DNA from 2 places in the Variovorax sp. 54 genome. Region 2 is predicted to be linked to the other one. Evidence: riboswitches for the same ligand, from Rfam matches in the RefSeq annotation. Region 2 holds a riboswitch; the other holds the start of a gene.
The links. A riboswitch is a leader RNA that binds a small molecule or an ion and turns the genes downstream of it on or off. The one in region 2 is predicted to bind cobalamin.
Positions count from the first base shown of each region.

Region 1: linked by a shared signal. The riboswitch ahead of CLU95_RS03090 (TonB-dependent receptor) and the one ahead of CLU95_RS28825 (TonB-dependent receptor domain-containing protein) in region 2 are both predicted to bind cobalamin.

Region 1 is NZ_PEFF01000001.1:663,825-668,358, forward strand. Features, by position in the region: gene CLU95_RS03090 (TonB-dependent receptor) at 1-1,373, opposite strand, end outside; cobalamin riboswitch at 1,504-1,783, opposite strand; gene CLU95_RS03095 (hypothetical protein) at 1,865-2,086, opposite strand; gene CLU95_RS03100 (hypothetical protein) at 2,236-2,643, shown strand; gene CLU95_RS03105 (EI24 domain-containing protein) at 2,613-3,482, opposite strand; gene ybaL (YbaL family putative K(+) efflux transporter) at 3,585-4,534, opposite strand, start outside.
Region 2 is NZ_PEFF01000001.1:6,289,244-6,293,777, reverse strand. Features, by position in the region: gene CLU95_RS28830 (cobyrinate a,c-diamide synthase) at 1-716, opposite strand, end outside; gene CLU95_RS28825 (TonB-dependent receptor domain-containing protein) at 701-2,653, opposite strand; cobalamin riboswitch at 2,726-2,966, opposite strand; gene CLU95_RS28820 (hypothetical protein) at 3,098-3,325, shown strand; gene CLU95_RS28815 (cell division protein ZapA) at 3,322-3,669, shown strand; gene CLU95_RS28810 (sulfite exporter TauE/SafE family protein) at 3,959-4,534, shown strand, end outside.

The DNA of each region.
Region 1 (4,534 bases), 5.6 Mb from region 2:
CTGCCGACCACCGACCACTGCGCGTTGAAGGCCAGCTTGTCTTCGGCGAAGAAGGCGTAGGTGCTCGTCTTCGTCTTGTAGCGCGGCAGGTAGGCCGTGGGCGACACGTAGTAGCCGGGATTGAAGACAAAAGCGTCGACCACCGAGCGCCCGCCGTAGGGCGTGTCGCTCGAATTCAGGAAGTCGATGCGGTTCACGTCGAAGCCCACCAGCATCTGGTTCTTCAGGCCGAACAGCGCGTGCTTGAAGGTGGCGTCGGTGCGGTTGCCGATCTGCTCCTGGTCGTGGCCGATCTCCAGGTAGTCGCCGCGCGTCACGCGGTTCGTGGCGGCGCTGTAGGTGTAGGTTTCGCTGTCGCGCCAGTGGCGCTTGCTGTCCAGGCGGTAGAGCTGGTTGCGCACGGTGACGGCGTCGTTGGGCGTCCACTGCGCATCGAGGCGGGTCCAGCGGTCGCGGTACTTGACCTCGGCGTCGTCGAGGTTGTAGTTCTGCTCGCGGTTCAGGCTGCTCACGCGGCCGTTGATGAGCGGCACGCCGAAATAGCGCTGCGGCGTCTGGCGGCCCTCGTCGTGCGAGAGCGTGAACTGCAGCTGCGGCGACACATCGAGCCGCACCGCGCCGCCCACGGCCAGGCTCTCGGCCTCGCCGCGCACCATGAAGCCGTCGGTCCTGCGGTGGCTGATGTCGAAGCGGTACGAGAGCATGTCGTTGATCGCCCCGCCGCTGCCGAAGGCGACCTGGCGCGTGGCGTCGGAGCCCACGGTCACGAGCGCTTCGTTGCGAATCGGGCCGCGCGTGGGCTTCTTGGGCACCACGTTGATCGCGCCGCCGATGGCGCCCTCGCCGAACATCACCGAGGCGGCGCCGCGCAGCACCTCGATGCGGTCGGTCGACCAGGTGTCGAACGGGAAGGTGACGGTGCCCGCGCCCACGTACAGACGCGTGCCGTCATACAGCTGCATCACCGAGCCGTGGCCGTTGAAGCCGCGCGCCGACAGCGACGAGCCGCCGTTGCCCGGCGCGGGCGAGCCCGTGATGCCGGTGGCGCGGCTCGCAGCCTCGACCACCGACACGTCGCCGCGCGCGCGGATGGTGTCGCCGGTGAGCACCTCGATGCTGGCCGGCGTTTCGAGTGGCGTGAGGCCCAGGCGGCTGCCGGTCTGCGTGGGCTCGTCCAGGGCCAGCGGCGTGTGGCGGCTGGCTTCGACCTGCACGGGCGCGAGGCTGGGGCGGCCCGCCGTGTCGCCCGACTGGGCCAGAGCTGGCCCGCATGCGAGGCCGAGCCCCAATGAAATGCCTGAAAGACCCGAAAGGCGTGCCCGTTGCAGGGGCAGGCCCGGGCGATCGCGCAAGGGCAGCGATGCCTGATTCATCCGATTTCTCCTCCGGCCCGCGTCCCCGCAGGCTCCTGACCGATCGAGGACGAAGAGGGAGAAGAGACTGAGGGCGGTGCCGTTTCGCGCGAGGGGAAAGGGCAGGCCCGGACACGCACTCCCGCAGCGTCCGAAGGCGGTTGCGAAGGCCGGTATCCGGGCTCGCGGAGTGCGTCGAAAGGTGCATGCACCTCGACGCCGAAACCCTCGCCTTCCCACGCCGAAGCGCAGTGGCTGCCCATGCAAGAAAGCGCATGAGCCTGAGGGTGTCGATATCCGCTGACCGTTGCGGGGGCAGCGCAGGAATGGAAGCGTCGATCAAAAAGACGACGCCTCGCACCTGCTTCCCGTTTAACCCCGCCGCCAGTCCTGTGACTGGTCGTGCAGGGCACCTTCGAACCGTGGGGTGGTGGACGACACCGGTGTGAACCAATGTTTCCAACCGCCGGGATTATAGGGAGCGCCCTGCGGCGGCGCCCTCATGGGCCCCGTCAGACGGGCTTGCCGTCGGGCCCGAACAGCCGCCGCAACACCGCCACGCCGGCCACCAGCGCGTTCGAATAGGTGGCGTAGGGCTCGTGGGCGGCTTCGAGCGGTACGTACACGTGGGTGGAGTCGCCGGTCGAGCCGTCCACGGCTTCCATCAGCACCCAGTAGAACTCCCCTTCTTCCAGTTCGTGGACGGTGAGTGCGATGTCTCTCGGCGAAGGCATGTCGGTCGGAAATGAAACAGGGAATGAACCCGCCTTTGAACGGGCTGGGGGCTGGCGCGGTTGTCAGTACTAGGGCTTCTCCTACAGTGCTTGTACGCCGCTCGGCCTAATGTTAGGGGTGGGGAGCTGCATCAGAACAAGGAGTCAGCATGAAACATTTCACGCTTGAACCCAACATGCGCGCCAGTTTCGGCGGCGCGTTCTACCCGACCGGCTTCTCCCTGGTGATGTTCCCGAGCATCGAAGACGCCAGCCGCATCGGCCACGGGCTGATCGAGAAAGGCATCGTGAGCGGCGACGAGGTCTACCTGATACCGGCCGAAACCGTCCTGGCGGAAATCGCGCCGACCGTGCATGCCTCGCACAGTCCCCTGCCCTCCGCCGGCACCGACGGCGCCACGGTGCGCGCCTTCATCCATCTGGCCCACGAAGGCCACACGGGCCTGTTGATCCGCACCAAGGACGGCGCCACCACCGAGCGCGTGATGGAACTGGTGCGTACCGTGCCCTACTCGATCGCCGAGCGCTACCGGACGCTGGTGATCGAGGACCTTTGAACGCCGGCTGAAGCGCCGGCGTCAGCCTGGCGCTCCGCCTCCATACCTCGGTAGCCGAGGTGGCAGGCGCCTGCGCCCAGCAACGCAGGCAGCAGCAGATTCACCACGGGCACGAGCGCCAGCAGCAGGATCAGCACGCCGAACACCACCATCGCCCCGCGCTGGCGGCGCACGATCCGCATGCGCTCCTCGCCGTTCGCGATGCCGGCAAGCGCGGGCCCCAGCAGAAAGCGCACGTTAAGGTAGGCGAGCAGCAGGAACAGCAGCACGCCGTTGACCACCGGCACCAGCAGGCACAGCAGCATGCCCAGGCTTGCGCCCAGCCACGGCCCCAACCAACCGCGCACGCCGGCCAGCCAGCCCGAGGGCTCGGGCCGTGGCTGCGCCAGCAGCGCCGGGTAGCGCGCCTGCACGCGCTCGCGCACCGGGCCCAGCAGCGCCCAGCGCAACGCCAGCCGGATGGTGGCGACGATGACGCCGACGTACATCACCACCAGCACCGCGACCGTGAGCACCGCCGCGTAGAGCAGCAGCATCGCCAGCGCAGGCGCAATGCCCGCCATGCCCGCGACGCTCCCTCCGGTGCCTCCCGTGCCGGGCAGCAGGCCGAGCACCGCACCGCCCATCACGACGAAGACCGACACCACGCCGGCCGCCGTTCCGATCGGCTGGAAGTGACGGTAGAACACCCAGCTCCACACCGCGAAGACCAGCAGGCACAAGCCCGCGGAACGCAGTGCGATGCCGGGACGCAGGCTGGAGCGAAAGGCCAGCGCCAGGCAGACCAAAGACTCGCGCACAGCGCCGAGCAACGAATGCCATCGGGCTTTCAGTGACATGGGATGAGGAAAAAAGAGATCGGTGAAATGTGCGGGGGCATGCCGTGGCCAGGAGATGACGCCCGACCGGCGCGACCCGCGACAAGCGTATTCAGCCAGCTCTCAAGCCGGCACCGCCATCGCGGCGGCGCGCTGCACCACATCGCGGGCCATGGCCTGGGCGAGTTCCTGTTCGCCCAGGAACACCTTCGCATCGGTTTCGTCGGCCAGCAAACGGGCTTCCTGCTCGTTGTGGCTGCGCACCACGGTCTGGATGGTCGGGTTCAGCGTGCGGGCGGTTTCGATCATCTGGCGCACGTTCATGGCGTCGGGCGTGGCCACCACGAGCACGCGGGCGCGTGCCACATGCGCCTGGATCAGCACCGCCGGATCGGCCGCGTCGCCCCACACGGCCGGAATGCCGGCCTCGCGCAGCTTCTCGACCAGCTCGCGGTTCTGCTCGGCCACCACGTAGGGGATGTCGTTCGTCTCGAGCTCGGCGGCGATGCGCCGGCCCACCCGGCCGTAGCCGACCAGCACCACCTGGCGCGACAGGTACTTGGCCTCGGTGGTCATCGGCAGCTCGGCCAGCGGGTCGCTGCGCATGTCGAGTTCGCGCGCGAATTTCGAATGCGCGTGCAGCCATTTCTGTAGCGGCGCGATCAGGCTGAACCACAGCGGATTGGTGGCAATGGAGATCAGCGCACCCGCCAGCACCAGGCTCTGCCCTTCCACCGGCAGCAGGCCGAGCGACACGCCCAGCCCGGCCAGGATGAACGAGAACTCGCCGATCTGCGCCAGGCTCGCGCTCACCGTGAGCGCCGTGGCCAGCGGGTAGCGGAACACCAGCACCAGCGCACAGGCCGCGAGCGACTTGCCCAGCACGATCACGAGCACCACGGCCAGCACCTGCAGCGGACGCTCCACCAGCACCGACGGGTCGAACAGCATGCCGACCGACACGAAGAACAGCACGGCAAACGCGTCGCGCAGCGGCAGCGACTCCTGCGCCGCGCGGTGGCTGAACTGCGACTCGCGCATCACCATGCCGGCAAAGAAGGCGCCCAGTGCGA
Region 2 (4,534 bases):
AAGCGCAACTGCGGCAACTGCTCTGGCGTGCGCTGTCCGAGCGGCGTGGTGGCGAGCACGTCGGCCGCAGCGTCGAGCCGCTCCATCGCGTCGCCGAGTTCGGCCGCGCCGACCAGCCCGAGGTGGCGTTCGGGCAATGCGAAGTCGGCGCTGCGCGGCAAGGCGCCGAGCCAATCGGCGGGCTCGCGCAACGCGTCCTTCAGCATGTCGGCATGGCGCTCGCTGGCCACGCGATTCGCGAGCACGCCGGCCCAGGGCAGGCCCGGCTGGAAGTTCTGCAGGCCGTAGGCCAGTGCGCCGAAGGTGCCGGTCATGGCCTGCGCGTCGATCACGGCCAGCACGGGCAGGCCCAGGCGCGCGGCCAGTTCGGCCGCGCTGGGCGTGCCGTCGAACAGGCCCATCACGCCTTCGACGATGACCAGGTCGGCCTCGCACGCGGCGGCATGCAGGCGCGCGCGGCAGTCGGCCTCGCCGGTCATCCACAGGTCGAGCGAATGCACCGGCGCGCCGGTCGCCAGCGCGAGCCAGTGCGGATCGAGGAAGTCGGGCCCGCACTTGAAGGCCCGCACGCGGCGGCCCTGGCGCACGTGCAGCCGCGCGAGCGCGGCTGCGACGGTCGTCTTGCCCTGCCCCGAAGCCGGGGCGGCCACGAGCACCGCGGCGCAGGTGGCAGCGGCGCCAGGCGGGAAACGGCGGTTGTTTACTGCGGAGTCCACTTGAGTCCGACGTACGCGGTGCGGCCCCCGTTGGCGTAGAGCCGTGCGAACTGGTAGTCCTTGTCGCCCACATTGTCCACGCGCGCCACGAGGTTCAGGTCACGCGTGATCTGCGTGCTGGCCGACAGGTTCAGCAGCGTGTAGCCGCCGAGCTTGACGGTGTTGGCGGCGTCGTCGAAACGCTTGCCCGAGCTCTGGATCTCGGCGCCCAGCGTCCAGCCGGCGACGCGCCAGTCGGCACCCAGCGTGCCGTGGGCCCGGGCGCGGCGTGCCAGCAGGTTGTCGGTGGCGAGGTCGCGCGGGTCCTGGTAGTCGAGCGAGGCGCGCAAGGTGACGTCGCCGATGCGGTGGCCGCCCGTGAGCGTCACGCCCTGGTAGCGCGCGCGGGCCGTGCTGGCGTAGCAGCCGAACGACGACTGGCAACCCTTGGCGCTGCCGTCGAACACGATGAGGTTCTGCACGCGGTTGCGGTACAGCACGATGCCGGCCTGCGTGGCGCCGGCCGTGTACTGCAGGCCCAGCTCGACGTTGCGGCTCGATTCGGGCTGCAGGCTTGCCAGGCCGTACTCGCTGAAGCGCTGGTACAGCGTGGGCGCGCGGAACGCGGTGCCGGCCGACACGGTGGCGCGCAGGCTCGGCGTGATGGCGTAGCCGTAGGCGGCGCTGCCGGTGGTCTTGCCGCCGAACTCGCTGTCGTCGTCGTGGCGCACGTGCAGCTGCAGCGAATGCGGGCCCTTCACGTAGCCGTAGCCCAGTGCGGCGGCGTTCTGCGAACGGTCGCGCGAGAACAGCTTGGCCGAGGTGGTCGGCGCGTTTTCGAGCGCGTCTTCGCGGCGCTCGAGCGTGGCGGTCACCAGGTGCGCGCCAAAGCGGAATTCGTTCTGGAACAGGTAGCCGCGCAGGCGGGTTTCGGTGCGATAGAACGAAGGCTGGGTCTTGTAGACGGTCTGCGAATCGGTCACCTGCAGGCGGGTGCTGTAGATGTCGTTCCACTTGGCCGACCAGGTCAGGCCGGCGGTGCGCAGCTCGTTGGTCGACACATCGTCGCGGAAGGTGATCGGCAGCTTGGTGCGAAAGCTCACCGACGGGTCGTAGGCCGCTTCGGTGTTGCTGGTGAGCAAGGTGGCGTCGATGCGCTGGTCGGGCGTGATCTGGAAACCCAGCTTCAGGTTGCCCGAGGTGCTGCGGTAGCCGTCGCGGTCGGGGTTGGTGAAGCCGTCTTTCGAGGGCGTGCGCTTGGCGATGGGCTGGATGTTGAAGCCCTTGCTTTCTTCATGTGCCACGCCAAACGAGTAATCAAGCAGGCCCGACTTGCCGCTCACGCCGCCTTCGATGCGGCGCAGGCCGTGGCTGCCGAAGCCGATGCCGGCGTAGGGCGACACGCCCTCTTCGCCGCGCTTGGTGAAGAGCTGGATCACGCCGCCCACGGCGTCCGAGCCGTACACCGCGGCGGCCGGGCCGCGCAGCACTTCGATGCGATCGATCTGCGACAGCGGAATGCCTTCCCAGCCGGCGCCGCCGGTCGATTGCGAGTCGATGCGCACGCCGTCGAGGTAGACCGCGGTGAAGCGCGATTCGGCGCCGCGGATGAACAGGCTGGTGGCGTTGCCCACGCCGCCGCTGCGCGAGAGCTCCATGCCGGGCAGGCGCGCCAGCACGTCGGCCACGCCGGTCGCGCCGCTGCGCTCGATGGTCTTGCGGTCGACGATGGAGACATCGCCCACCAGGTCCGACAGCGCCTGCGGCGTGCGGTTGGCGGTGACGACGGTCTCGTCGAGCGTGGCAGATGCTGCTGCGGCGGCTTGCGCCTGCGCAGCCAGCGGCACCAGGGCCAGGCCGCCGAAGGCCGAGGCCAGGGCAAGTGTCAGCGGCAGGCACGCGGGACGGTTGCGGCGCGCGCTGGCGCGGCCGCTGGAGAGGGAAACACAGGAAATCATGGGGTGAACCGAACGAACTTCTATGCCCTGGCCGGCTTCCCCGCCGGCGCCATGGGCGTCATGGCTGCCGATGCGGCAGCCGCCTTGTTGGCCGGTATCCGGGCTGGCAGATCGACCCTTTGCCGCCTTCCCAGGCGCCTGTTTCAGAGCGCCCAGTGGCTGGATGGAAAGGGGTGACGCCTTGCGGCGTCGTCTGCTTGACCGTTGCGGGGGCAGCGCAGGCGGCTTCGGCCCCGGGGGGCGTCCACTCCTGCTTCCCGTTGAACTGCGCCGTGCGAACCACGCCGCGAGCACCAACGGACAGGATTTTAGGCCCACGGGGCGCGCACGCCACACCGGGTTTGATCACCGGCGGCGCAGGCCCCAGAATCTCGGCCACGTCCGGCGCGCGCCCGCGCGGTGCGCCAGACCTTCCGAATTCCCGGGAAACTACAATCGCCAACCATGCCCGCCTCCAGCCCCATCGACCAGATCGCCGAGCGTGTGGAACGCCTGCTCGTGCGTCACGAAGAGGTGCAGCGCACCAATGCGCTGCTGCAGGAACAGGTCGATGCGCTCACGCGTGAACGCGACGGCCTGAAGTCGCGGCTCGCCGCGGCCCGCACCCGCCTCGATGCCCTGCTGGAACGGCTGCCGGCCGAACCCCCTTCCGAAGATTCCCATCACGCATGAAGCAGATTGAAGTACAGATCATGGGCCAGAGCTATTTGCTCGGCTGTCCCGACGGCGGCGAGGCGCAACTGCGCGAGGCCGTCGACCGCGTGGACGCGGCCATGTGCAAGATCCGCGACGCAGGCAAGGTGAAGGCCCGCGACCGCATCGCCGTGCTCGCCTCGCTGAACCTGGCTTTCGATCTCGCGGCACAGCAGGCCGCTGCTGCCGCCGCACCGGCCCCTGCGGTTGCCGTCGCAGCCACCGCCAGCACCGGCGAAACCTCCGGGGACACCGACCCGCAGGCCGCCCAGCTCATTCAAAGACTCGATCAAGCCCTGGCGGGCGATGGACATTTGCTCTGAAGGCACGCGGCACGACGCAGACGGGGCGTAAAATCCACTTCGTCTGCAGACGTGTCGGGCTTAATATTTCCTTGTTCCAATGCTCTCCGGAGCCGGGCTTGGTACATCGCTAGACGGGCGTGATCATCTCGCGTCAGATGAACCCGAAGTCTTGCTGCCCTCGCCCACCTGAACCCTGGTTCAGGATGCGGGTCCGGCACACCATCTGCAGACACCTTTTCCCGCCACGGCCCCCTGCTTCACCGCACGGGGCCGTTGCTTTTTCAGCCGCTCTTTTTCCAAACACCCCGTGAACTTCACCGCCCTGCTCGACCCGCTCCTGATCGCCGAACTCGCCGCGCTCGGCCTGGGCACCGGTTTCCTCGCGGGCCTCCTGGGCATCGGCGGCGGCATGCTGATGGTGCCGTTCATCACGATCATCATGGGCCAGCGCGGCGTGCCGGCCGACCTCGCGGTGAAGATGGCGATCGCGACCTCGATGGCGACGATCATCTTCACGTCGGTGTCCAGCGTGCGCGCGCACCACAAGCGCGGCGCGGTGCGCTGGGACATCGTGCAACGCCTGGCACCCGGCATCGTCATCGGCAGCCTCGCGGGCAGCCTGGGCGTGTTCGCGCTGCTCAAGGGCACGGCGCTGGCCATCTTCTTCGCGCTGTTCGTGGGCTTCTCGGCCACGCAGATGTTCCTCGACAAGAAGCCCAAGCCGACACGCCAGATGCCGGGCACCGGCGGCCAGCTCGCGGCGGGCGGCACCATCGGTTTCATCTCGGGCCTGGTGGGCGCGGGCGGCGGCTTCATCAGCGTGCCGTTCATGACCTGGTGCAACGTCGCGATCCACAACGCGGTGGCAACCAGCGCGGCGCTG